2 regions of the Streptomyces sp. NPDC002779 genome follow, and region 2 is predicted to be linked to the other one. Evidence: predicted binding sites of a transcription regulator. Region 2 holds the regulator's gene; the other holds the start of a gene.
The links. Region 2 encodes HspR, which represses chaperone genes until heat shock. Its sites were predicted from a motif close to TTGAGNNNNNNNNNCTCAA; they were not measured.

Region 1: lon (endopeptidase La) is a predicted target of HspR. The motif match lies at 4,482-4,500, and genes of this name have one in related genera.

Annotation. Positions count from the first base shown of each region.
Region 1 covers NZ_JBIAQC010000001.1:415,522-421,785, reverse strand. Annotated here, with positions in the region: gene ACFYW5_RS01875 (multifunctional oxoglutarate decarboxylase/oxoglutarate dehydrogenase thiamine pyrophosphate-binding subunit/dihydrolipoyllysine-residue succinyltransferase subunit) at 1-1,462, opposite strand, end outside; gene ACFYW5_RS01870 (sensor histidine kinase) at 1,744-2,850, opposite strand; gene ACFYW5_RS01865 (response regulator transcription factor) at 2,847-3,584, opposite strand; gene ACFYW5_RS01860 (spermidine synthase) at 3,719-4,396, opposite strand; gene lon (endopeptidase La) at 4,523-6,264, shown strand, end outside.
Region 2 covers NZ_JBIAQC010000003.1:434,691-440,954, forward strand. Annotated here, with positions in the region: gene grpE (nucleotide exchange factor GrpE) at 1-122, shown strand, start outside; gene dnaJ (molecular chaperone DnaJ) at 147-1,325, shown strand; gene ACFYW5_RS11800 (heat shock protein transcriptional repressor HspR) at 1,332-1,781, shown strand; gene ACFYW5_RS11805 (PA14 domain-containing protein) at 1,851-3,275, opposite strand; gene ACFYW5_RS11810 (sugar ABC transporter substrate-binding protein) at 3,535-4,641, shown strand; gene ACFYW5_RS11815 (LuxR C-terminal-related transcriptional regulator) at 4,737-5,783, shown strand; gene ACFYW5_RS11820 (LuxR C-terminal-related transcriptional regulator) at 5,737-6,264, opposite strand, start outside.

The DNA of each region.
Region 1 (6,264 bases), on a different contig from region 2:
AGTACGAGTCGCGCAGCACGCCGAGGATGTCGCGCAGCTTCATCAGGGACTTGCCCGCGAAACCGCCGACCGCGAACTCGCGCTCCAGGTCCCACAGGGTCAGGCCGTGCTCGGTGATGTCCAGGTCGGGGTGCTTGCGCTGGCGGTACTCCAGCGGGTCGGTGTCGGCCATGACGTGGCCGCGGACCCGGTAGGAGTGGATCAGCTCGAAGACCCGGGCGGCCTTGGTGACGTCGTCGTCGTGGCTGGCGTCGATGTCCTTGAGCCAGCGGACCGGCTCGTACGGGATCCGCAGCGCCTCGAAGATGTCGTCGTAGAAGCCGTTCTCGCCGAGGAGCAGGTTGGCGACCTGGCGCAGGAACTCGCCGGAGGCGGCGCCCTGGATGACCCGGTGGTCGTAGGTCGACGTGAGCGTCATGACCTTCGAGATGCCGAGCTTGTTCAGCGTGTCCTGGGAGGTGCCCTGGAACTCCGCCGGGTAGTCCATGGAGCCGACGCCCATGATGACCGACTGGCCGGGCATCAGACGCGGGACCGAGTGGACGGTGCCGAGGCCGCCGGGGTTGGTCAGGGAGACCGTGACGCCGGAGAAGTCGTCCATCGTCAGCTTGCCGTCGCGGGCGCGGCGGACGATGTCCTCGTAGGCCTGCCAGAACTCGAAGAAGTTCAGCGTCTCGGCCTTCTTGATCGCCGCGACGACCAGCTGGCGGTCGCCGTTGGGCTTGACCAGGTCGATGGCGAGGCCGAGGTTGACGTGCGCCGGCTTGATCAGCGTCGGCTTGCCGTCCTTCTCGCCGAACGCGTAGTTCATCGCCGGCATGGCCTTGATGGCCTGCACCATCGCGTAGCCGATCAGGTGCGTGAAGGAGATCTTCCCGCCCCGGGCCCGCTTGAGGTGGTTGTTGATGACGATGCGGTTGTCGAAGAGCAGCTTCACCGGGACCGCGCGCACGGACGTGGCCGTGGGCAGCTCCAGCGAGGCGTTCATGTTCTTCACGACCGCGGCGGCCGGTCCGCGCAGCGGCACCAGCTCGGGGCCCTCCGGGGCCGCGGCGGCCGGAGCGGCCTTCGCGGCGGCCGGCTTGGCGGCGGCGGGCTTGGCGGCAGCCGGAGCCGGAGCTGGGGCCTGGGCGGGCGCGGCGGGCGCCGGCGCGGCAGGCGCGGCGGCGGCCGGCTGCGGGGCCGCTGGAGCCGGAGCCGCGGGAGCGGCCGGAGCGGATGCGGCGGGCGCGGCGGTCTCCGCGACCGCGTTGCCCGCCGGAGCCGGGGCGGCAGGCGACCCCGGCTTGTAGTCGGCGAAGAAGTCCCACCAGGCGCGGTCTACCGAATTCGGGTCCTGGAGGTACTGCTGATAGATCTCGTCGACGAGCCACTCATTGGGACCGAACGCGGCAGCGGGGTTCTTGCCCGCTTGGTCGGTGTCGGTCGAGATGCTCGAGTTACTGGGGGACTGTGGCGACACGGCGGCAACCGCCCTCTTCCGCTTCACAAGGTGATGGACAGCGGGAATAAAGGCTACGCCTCCCTGGCGGGGAAGGTCAGTCCGGGCCCGTTCATCGTCGCGTAAGTCACATCGGAGAGCGTGTTTCGCGCTGGGAAATGGCGGGAAACAAGCGTGGTTCCGCTTGCTCGGGGATGCGTCGATACCGGCCTGACGCGCCGACGGCGCGGGCCTCTGCCTGATCACACGTGTCCGGCTGCCCGAACGCCCGTGGATCTTGTGGCTCCGGTTCGAACCCTACGTCAACTCGACGCGGATGGCAGTCCCGGAAGAGTGACAAGAATCCGGCAACCCCGCTCGGATTCGGCCACTCCGATCCGGCCGCCGTGCAGATCCACCGCCCAGCGGGCGATGGCCAGGCCCAGACCCGTACCGCCGTCGCTGCCCGGACCGTGCGGCGCGGACACCGCGCCGCGGTTGAACCGCTCGAACACCCGGTGCCACTCCGACTTCGGGATGCCGGGGCCCTCGTCCAGCACCTCCAGCTCCAGCGACTCGGGCCATTGCCCGCGCCGGGCCTTCACCGTCACACGCCCGTGCGCGGGGCTGTGCTTGACCGCGTTGTCGATGAGATTCGCCACCACCTGGTGGATGCGCTCGGGGTCCGCGTGCGCGGTCAGCTCCGGCGGCGAGACGTCGAGGTGCAGATGGACGTCCGTACGGGTGTGGCCGCCCGAGCCCGAGGCGATCCCCGCGCGCGTGGAGGCGACCATGTTGGCCTCCTTCAGCACCCCGGACAGATAGGGCCACACCTCGAACCGGCGCTTCTTCAGCGGTACGACGCCGTTGTCGAGGCGGGACAGGTCCATCAGCGTCTCGACCAGGCGGCCCAGGCGCTCCGTCTGCTTCAGCGCGGTGCGCATGGTCTCGGGGTCGGCCTCGGTGACCCCGTCGACGATGTTCTCCAGCACCGCGCGCAGGCCCGCGATGGGGGTGCGCAGCTCGTGCGAGACGTTCGCCACCAGCTCCTTGCGCTGCTGGTCCTGGGCCTCCAGCTCGTCGGCCATGACATTGATCGTCTCGGCCAGGTCACCCAGCTCGTCCCGGCGGTTCTCGCGCACCCGGCGGGAGTAGTCGCCGTGCGAGATCGAACGGGCCACCGTGTTCATCTCGTCCAGCGGCGCGGTGAGCGAGTGCGCCACGAACTGGGTGATGAGCAGGGTGGCGATCATCGAGAAGACGGTGATGAAGCGCAGCTCCGTCTTGGTCTGCACCGCGATCATCGACAGACCGGTGGTGATCAGCACCGAGATGACGACCAGCGCGCCCAGCTTGGTCTTGATCGAGAACGGACGTACGCCGCCCCAGGGCTCCCTGGGGCCTCTCCGCGCGGCCGACCCGTCGCTCATGGCGTCGGGGTCTCCAGGGCGTAGCCCACGCCGTGCACGGTACGGATGCGCTCGGCGCCGATCTTCCGGCGCAGCGCCTTGATGTGGCTGTCGACGGTCCGGGTGCCGGAGGCGTCCGCCCAGTCCCACACCTCCGCGAGCAGCTGCTCACGGGAGAGCACCGCGCGCGGGGTGTTCGCCAGGCACACCAGGAGGTCGAACTCGGTGGGCGTCAGGTGGACGTCCTCGCTGCGCACCCGCACCCGGCGCTGCGCGTGGTCGATCTCCAGCTCGCCGAGGCGCAGGATGCCGCTGCGCGGGGTGGAGGCGGCGATCGCGGCCCGCTCCACGCGGCGCAGCAGCACATGGACGCGGGCGGCCAGCTCGCGCATCGAGAACGGCTTGGTCATGTAGTCGTCGGCGCCGACGCCGAGTCCGACCAGCATGTCGGTCTCGTCGTCGCGCGCGGTGAGCATCAGCACCGGGACCGGGCGCTGCGCCTGGACGCGACGGCAGACCTCCAGGCCGTCGAAGCCCGGCAGCATGATGTCGAGGATCAGCAGGTCGGGCTGCCAGGCCTCCGCCGTGTCGACGGCCGAGGGCCCGTCGCCCGCGGTCTGCACGAGGAATCCCTCGGCGCGCAGGCGGGCCGCGATGGCGTCCACGATGGTCGGATCGTCCTCTACCACCAGCACCCGGCGCTGTGCGCCGGGTGTCGCCGTCGTGCCGTTGTGGGAGGTGTGTGTCTGCTCCATCGCCCGCCCCTGAAGTTGCTTTCCGGAATCCGTGGGGTGATCCGTTTGTCTGGCACATGCCTGCGCATGCTTGCGATTGACGCTTGAATGATCCGCGCCAGGGCAGCAGCGTACGGGGAGTCGCCGCAGCTCGGCTATCCAGGTCCGACGGCGAGGTGCACGACGTCGGGAACGCCCCGGGCAACGGGGATCTCTTCGGTACGCACCTGATTGAACCCGGCATTCCGCAAGGTTTCTTCGAATTCCGGAGAGGGCTGCGCGGACCACACGGCCAGCACCCCGCCGGGGCTCAAAACCCTTGCACAGCTTGCCAGTCCGGCCACCGAGTACAGGCCCTGGTTGCCCTCCGTGACCGTCCAGCCGGGGCCGTTGTCGATGTCGAGACACAGCGCGTCGAACGTGTCGGATGTCTCATTGACGTAGGGGAGGAGATCCGTTTCGAGGATCTCGGTCCGCGGGTCCGCGCAGGCCTGTGCGGTGAGGTCGCGGAGAGGCCCGGTGTGGTGCCAGTCGATGACGGCGGGCTCGCGTTCGACGACCGTGATCCGCCCCCAGCGGGGATCGGCGGCGGCGTGTGCGAGCGAGAACCCCACGCCGAGACCTCCGATCAGCACCCTCGGCCGAGGTCTGCCGTCGAGGGCGTCCCGGGCCGCGTCCACGAGCAGCCGCTCGGAGCGGCCGTCGGAAGTGTCCATGAGGAAACAGCCGTTGGCGATGATCTGCAGCAGGTCACCGTGCCGCCGCAACACGACCTCGCCATGCGGGCCTTCGCGACGGTCCAGGATTTCGGGGATGTCGTACGAAGCGGACATCTCCTCATCTTGGCAGCTCCGGCCTCGTCGGCGGTGATCGCTCACAGCGAACGGAGGTCGGGGAACATTCAAGCTTTCCCGAGCATTGAGTCGGCATAGCTCAACTTGACTGCCGAAGGGGAGATCATGGCATCGACGTCCACACCGCTCACCCTGCCTGTGCTGCCGCTCGATGACGAGGTCGTGCTGCCCGGAATGGTGGTCCCGCTGGATCTGAACGACGCCGATGTACGCGCCGCCGTGGAGGCGGCCCAAGCGGCCGCCGGATCCGAGCCGGGCAAGCCACGGGTGCTGCTGGTTCCGCGCATCGACGGCACGTACGCGAGCACCGGCGTGCTCGGCACGGTGGAGCAGGTGGGCCGGCTCGCCGACGGTGACCCGGGGGCCCTGATCCGCGGCCGCGACCGCGTGCGGATCGGCGCCGGGACCACCGGTCCCGGCGCCGCCCTGTGGGTCGAGGGCACCCGGATCGACGACAGCGCCCCCGACCCGCTGCCGGGGCAGGTCACCGAATTGGTGAAGGAGTACAAGGCGCTCGCCACCGCATGGCTGCGCAAGCGCGGCGCCTGGCAGGTCGTGGACCGGGTCCAGGCCATCGACGACGTGTCCGCGCTCGCCGACAACTCCGGGTACTCGCCGTTCCTCACCACCGAACAGAAGGTGGCGCTGCTGGAGACCGCCGACCCGGTCGCCCGCCTCAAGCTCGCCACCCAGCAACTGCGTGACCACCTCGCCGAGCAGGACGTCGCCGAGACCATCGCCAAGGACGTCCAGGAAGGCGTCGACAAGCAGCAGCGCGAGTTCCTGCTGCGGCGCCAGCTGGAGGCCGTGCGCAAGGAGCTGCGCGAGCTGAACGGCGAGGCGGAGGGCGAGGAGTCCGACGACTACCGCGCCCGCGTCGAGGCCGCCGACCTGCCGGAGAAGGTCCGCGAGGCGGCCCTGAAGGAGGTCGACAAGCTGGAGCGGTCCAGCGACCAGTCGCCCGAGGGCTCCTGGATCCGGACCTGGCTCGACACGGTCCTCGAACTGCCCTGGAACGAACGGACCGAGGACGCCTACGACATCCAGGGCGCGAAGTCCGTCCTGGACGCCGAGCACGCGGGCCTGGAGGACGTGAAGGAGCGGATCACCGAGTACCTCGCGGTGCGCAAGCGCCGCAACGACCGGGGGCTCGGTGTCGTCGGCGGCCGGCGCGGCGGTGCCGTACTGGCTCTCGTCGGCCCGCCCGGCGTCGGCAAGACCTCGCTCGGGGAGTCGGTCGCCCACGCCATGGGGCGCAAGTTCGTGCGCGTGGCCCTCGGCGGTGTCCGGGACGAGGCGGAGATCCGCGGTCACCGGCGTACGTACGTCGGCGCGCTGCCCGGCCGGATCGTGCGGGCGATCAAGGAGGCCGGGTCGATGAACCCGGTGGTCCTGCTCGACGAGATCGACAAGGTGGGCTCCGACTTCCGCGGCGACCCGGCGGCGGCGCTGCTGGAGGTCCTGGACCCGGCGCAGAACCACACCTTCCGCGACCACTACCTGGAGGTCGAACTCGACCTCAGCGACGTGGTGTTCCTCGCCACGGCCAACGTCCTGGAGGCCATCCCGGAGGCCCTGCTCGACCGTATGGAGCTGGTCCGCCTCGACGGCTACACCGAGGACGAGAAGGTCGTCATCGCCCGCGACCACCTGTTGCCGCGCCAGCTGGAGCGGGCCGGTCTGGACCGGGACGAGGTGACCCTGGACGAGAGCGCGCTGCGCCGGCTCGCCGGTGAGTACACGCGCGAGGCGGGCGTGCGCAACCTGGAGCGCTCGGTCGCGAGGCTGCTGCGCAAGGTCGCGGCCCAGCACGAACTGGGCGAGCGGGAGCTGCCGTTCACCGTGAC
Region 2 (6,264 bases):
AGCGCACCATCCGCCCCGCGCGGGTGGCCGTCGCCGAACCGCAGCCGGGCGCGCAGACGGTGAAGGCCGAGGAGGCGTCCGAGGCCGGCGAGGAGAAGGACAGCAGCTCTGAAGAGGGCTGATCACGGGAAGGAGGGACGTCGGGGATGAGCACCAAGGACTTCATCGAGAAGGACTACTACAAGGTCCTCGGCGTCCCCAAGGACGCCACCGAGGCCGAGATCAAGAAGGCGTACCGCAAACTCGCCCGCGAGTACCACCCGGACGCCAACAAGGGCAACACCAAGGCCGAGGAGCGCTTCAAGGAGATCTCCGAGGCCAACGACATCCTCGGCGACCCCAAGAAGCGCAAGGAGTACGACGAGGCCCGCGCCCTCTTCGGCAACGGCGGGTTCCGTCCGGGGCCGGGAGCGGGCGGCGGCTCGTTCAACTTCGACCTGGGCGACCTCTTCGGCGGCGCCGCCCAGGGCGGCCAGGGAGCCGGCGGCTTCGGCGGCGGACTCGGTGACGTCTTCGGGGGCCTGTTCAACCGGGGCGGCTCGGGTACCACCCGGGTCCAGCCCAGGCGCGGCCAGGACATCGACACCGAGGTCACGCTCACCTTCACCGAGGCGATCGAGGGCGCGACCGTGCCCCTCAGGATGTCCTCGCAGTCTCCGTGCAAGGCCTGTTCGGGCACCGGCGACAAGAACGGCAACCCGCGGGTGTGCCCGACCTGTGTCGGCACCGGACAGGTGGCCCGGGGCTCCGGCGGCGGTTTCTCGCTGACCGACCCCTGCCCGGACTGCAAGGGCCGCGGTCTGATCGCGGAGACCCCCTGCGAGATCTGCAAGGGCAGCGGTCGCGCGAAGTCGTCGCGGACCATGCAGGTGCGCATCCCGGCCGGGGTGAGCGACAACCAGCGCATCCGGCTGCGCGGCAAGGGCGCGCCCGGTGAGCGGGGCGGCCCGGCCGGAGACCTGTACGTCACGGTGCATGTGGACACCCACCCGGTGTTCGGCCGCAAGGGCGACAACCTCACGGTGACCGTCCCGGTGACGTATCCGGAGGCGGCCCTCGGCGGCGAGGTCAGGGTGCCCACCCTGGGCGGACCGCCGGTCACCCTGAAGCTGCCGCCCGGCACCCCCAACGGCCGCACCATGCGGGCCCGGGGCAAGGGCGCGGTCCGCAAGGACGGCACCCGCGGGGACCTGCTGGTCACCGTCGAGGTGAGTGTCCCGAAGGACCTGACGGGGAAGGCTCGGGACGCACTGGAGGCGTATCGCGAGGCGACCGCGGGTGAGGATCCGCGGGCGGAGCTGTTCCAGTCCGCGAAGGGAGCTTGATGCCAGATGGACGGCCGTCGACGCAACCCGTATGAGCTGACCGAGGAGACCCCGGTCTACGTCATCTCGGTGGCGGCCCAGCTCTCCGGTCTGCACCCGCAGACGCTGCGCCAGTACGACCGGCTCGGCCTCGTCTCCCCGGACCGCACCGCCGGACGGGGCCGGCGCTACTCGGCCCGCGACATCGAACTGCTCCGCCAGGTGCAGCAGTTGTCGCAGGACGAGGGCATCAACCTGGCCGGCATCAAGCGGATCATCGAGCTGGAGAACCAGGTGGCGGCCCTGCAGAACCGGGTCGCCGAACTCCAGTCGGCCCTGGACGGCGCGGCCACGGCGATGCAGCAGCGGGAAGCCGCGGTGCACGCGTCGTACCGCCGCGACCTGGTGCCGTATCAGGATGTCCAGCAGACCAGCGCGCTGGTGGTGTGGCGGCCCAAGCGGCAGCAGTCGGACTGACCGCGGCACGCAAGCGCACGAAGGAACCGGGCCCACCGCGGTGGGCCCGGTTTTCTCATGCCGGTTCTCTCATGGCGCCGAGTCGGGTGTCGTCAGGTCCAGTTCGGTGGCGACGACGATCTGCGCCTCGCCGGTCCACTGGAAGGACGAGTTCCCGTCGTCGTCCACGGCGTCGACGATGAAGCAGGACTCCTCACCGTCCGGGACGGTCTCGTACTGGTACGAGGTGGTGCCGGCGGACACGTAGTAGCCCGGGTAGAGGGAACACACGCGCTCCTCCTCGTCGCCCCAGAGCTCACCCCGGCGGACGACGTAACGCGCCAGATCGGGCGTGGGATTGGGGTCCCAGCTGACGTGGAAGCCGTACTCGGTCGGCACGACGGTCACCCCGGTCACCGCGGACGGCGGGGTGAGGTCCGGGCCCTCGCCGCTGACGGCCGCGGACCGTGCGGACTCGTTTCCTGCCGCGTCGAGCGAGCTCACCCGGTAGTAGTAGGTGGCGTCCTCCTCGGTCGAGGAGTCCACGAAGGAGCCCTCGGCAGTGCCGCCGACCCGCGTGTACGTCCCGTCCGCCGTCGCCGCCCGGTACACCCGGTAGGAGGCAGCTCCCGTGACGGTGGTCCACCTGACCCGGAGCCCGTCCATCTCGGAAGCGGTGCTCAGCCCGCCCGGCACACCGGGCGCCGTCCGGTCGGCCGTCGTGACGGCGAGGGAAGCGGTCTTCGGCGACACGTTCCCTGCCTTGTCGTAGGCGTGGACGGCGTACTCGTAGGCGGCCCCGGTCACGGGGAGGGTCGAGTCGGTGTACGACGTCGACGTCGTCGTCGCCAGCGGAGTGCCGGGATACGCACCGCCCTTGGCGCGCCGGTAGATCCGGTACCCCGCGAGGTCCATCTCCTTGTTCTTCGCCCAGGTCACCTTCGCCTTGCCGGTGGTCTGGTCGTACGTCGCCGCGGCGCCCGCCGGGGTGAGCGGGCCGACCTTGTCGACGCTCGCCGAAGTGCGGGGTGTGTAGGCGAACTTGACCTTGGCGGAGCCGGTCCAGTTGACGTAGTCGACGCGCAGGGTGTGCTTGCCCTTGGGGATGGTGACGTCGACGGTCTTGGAGACGGTGGTGGAGGTGTTCGTCCACAGGCTGATCTTGCGGGCGTTCTCGGTGCCGGGGTCCAGGTAGACCCGGATGCCGTCGAGGCCGGAGGCGCTGAGGGTGAACGGCCCCCCGGAGCCGAAGTCCCGGGTCACGGTCCAGCGGACGCCGAAGTTGTTCGACGGCAGCCCGGACGCGGGGGCGCCCGTGCCCCAGTTCTGGTCGATCACGCTGTCGCAGTCCGTCTTCTTCGGGGTGCCGGAGAAGGTGGTGTTCGCGTAGAACGTCCGCTTGAAGACGGGGGAGGTGCAACTGACCGCCGCGGAGGCGGGGGTGACGACGGCGGCGAGCAGGCCCGCCGCGGTGGCGAGCACGGTCGCGGCGGCCGTGCTTCTGGCTGGGTTCATTCGGTCCTCTGAGGTAGGGCAGCCATGGGACGGCTGTCGTGATCACGACCCGCGAGGAGGCGGGTTGGTTGTACGGAGGGGTCGTAACGGCTGTTTGGAGGGGGTTCCGCCATACCTTCACAAGCCAAGCGGAGCGTGGTGTTGCGCACTCGTTAAGTGATTCCGCTTGACGCGGGATGGCACCGCCGCGTTGGCTTTTCAGTCACCTGGGTCGCAATGCTGCGCCCTCGTCCGGAAGGCACCAGAAGTGAGCTCCCCAATGCGTCGTACCGCCATATGTCTGGCCGCGTCCTCGATGGCCCTCTCGCTCTCCGCCTGCGGCGCCCTGGGAGTGACGGGAGACAGCGCCGACGCGAGCCCGACCAAGGGGAACGACATCACGGTGGGCCTCCTCCTGCCGGAGAAGGCCAACACCCGCTACGACAAGTTCGACCACCCCATCATCCGGGCCAAGGTGGCCGAGCTCACTGACAACAAGGGCCAGGTCGCGTACGCCAACGCCGACGCCAGCGCCGCCAATCAGAGCCGGCAGATGCAGAAGATGATCGACGACGAGGTCGACGTCATCCTGCTGGACGCGGTGGACTCCCAGGCCATCGCCACCGACGTGCAGAAGGCCAAGGACGCCGGCATCCCGGTCATCGCCTACGACCGCCTGGCCGAGGGCCCGATCGACGCGTACATCTCCTTCGACAACGAACTCGTCGGCGAGGTGCAGGGCCGCTCCCTGATGGCCGAGCTCGGCGGTGACGTCGACACCTCGACGAAGATCGTCATGATGAACGGCTCGCCCACCGACCCGAACGCCAAGCAGTTCAAGGCGGGCGCGCTCTCCGAGCTCCAGGGCCAGGTGACGATCGCCAAGTCCTACGACACCAAGGACTGGAAGCCGGAGAACGCCGAGGCCAACATGGCCGAGGCGATCGAGGAGATCGGCGCCGCCAACATCGCGGCCGTCTACTCCGCCAACGACGGCATGGCCGGCGGTGTCATCAAGGCCCTGGAGGCCGCGGGCGTCACCGAGCTGCCGCCGATCACCGGCCAGGACGCCGAACTCGACGCCGTGCAGCGGATCGTCACCGGCGAGCAGTACATGAGCGTGTACAAGTCCTACCCGGAGGAGGCCGAGGCCGCCGCCGAGATGGCCGTGGCCAGGATCCAGGGCAAGGACATCAAGTTCGACTCGCTCACCGCGGACCGCGTGGACAGCCCCACCACCCAGGACATCCCCGCCCAGCTCGTCCCGGTGGTCGCGCTGACGCGGGAGAACATCAAGGAGACCGTCGTCGAGGACGGCATCTACAAGCTCTCCGAGATCTGCGCCGCCAAGTACGAGGCGGCGTGCGACGAGATCGGGCTCACGTAACCACCGCCGGGGCCGCCGAGGCGTGTTGCGGACCACGTCCCGTCCGCGCATAGTTTGCGCTGCGGAAGACGCTGGAACCGGGGGTGGGATGGACGATGGCCGGGCACGGGACGGACGGGCATCCACACGGTGCTGACCGACTGTGCGAGGCCGGGGATCGGGTGTATTCCCGGGCCGTACGGCGCGGCCGTGTGCCCCGCGAGGACGCGGAGGCGGTGCCCTGCCTGCTGGAACTGGCGCTGCTGCACCCGGACCCCGACGACATGGCCTGGCTGGTGCCGACCTCTCCGCAGGAGGTCATGACCCGGCTGCTGCGCGGGGTGTACGACGAGGTCAGCACCAGCCAGCGGCGGATGGGCTCGGCGGTCGCCGCCTTCGAGTGGTACGCGGGGCTCGGCCCGCAGCCGCACAACGGCCCCGCGGAGGGCAGCGCGATCCGTGTCCTGGACGGGCTGTCCCGGATCCAGGCCGCGATGGACGAGGCCACCGACGCCTGCACCACCGAGGTGCTCACCGTGCAGCCGGGCGGCATCCGCCCCGAGCACGAGCTGACCGAGGGCCTGCACCGCGCGATGGCCCTGCGCGCCCGCGGGGTGCGGATGCGCGACCTGTACACGCATGTGGCCCGGCACGGGCAGGGGCTGCTCAACTACCTGGAGCTGATGGGCGACACGGTCGAGGCGCGCACCCTGGAGGAGGTCATCGACCGGCTGATCCTCTTCGACCGCACGGTCGCCTTCATCCCCGCCAACGCCGACCGCACCCTCGCCCTGGAGCTGCGCCACCCCGCGCTCGTGCAGTACCTGGTGACGGTCTTCGAACGGCTGTGGCGCCTGGCGATCCCGCTCACCGCGCCGCTGCCCGAGACCGGCATCGAGGGCATCTCCTCCCGGGAGCGGTCCATCGCCGCCCTGCTCGCCGAGGGCCATCAGGACGCGGTGATCGCCGAGCGCCTCGGCATCAGCGTCCGCACCTGCCGCGCCCATATCGCCCGGCTCTCGGAGACGCTCGGCGCGGCCAGCCGTACCCAGCTCGGCGTCCGGATCGCCCAGGCCGGCCTGGACGGACCGCCCCGGCCGGGCGGCCTCGGACCGGTCAGCCTTCCCGGTGTTCCCGGCCGAGGATCCCCGACCGCCCGATGAGATAGCCGAGCTGGGCCCGGCTCTCACTGCCGAGCGTCGCCGCGAGCTTGGCGATGTGCACCCGGGCGGTACGGACGTTCATGCCGAGCCGGTCCGCGATGGCGGTGTCGGTGTGGCCCTCCACCAGGAGCCGGGCGATGGCGCGCTGGCGCGGGGTGATGCCGTTGAGCGTCGGCTGCTGGACCGCCTCGGGGTACATCGGCGTCGCCAGCTGCCACAGCCGGTCGAAGGTGGTGGCGAAGTAGGAGATCAGGGCCGGGTGGCGGATCTCCAGGGCGTGGGTGGCGTCGGCGTTCGCCGGGATGAAGGCCACCGTGCGGTCCACGCAGATCAGCCGGTCGGTGACCTCGTCCAGGGTGCGCGCCTCGACATCGCCCACCAGTTCCTCGTACCGCGCCATGACCTGGGGGGAGTGGCGCAGGGTGTGCGGGTAGAGGGTGCGGATGCGGCCGCCGCGGTCGAGCAGGTCCTGGTCGCGGGC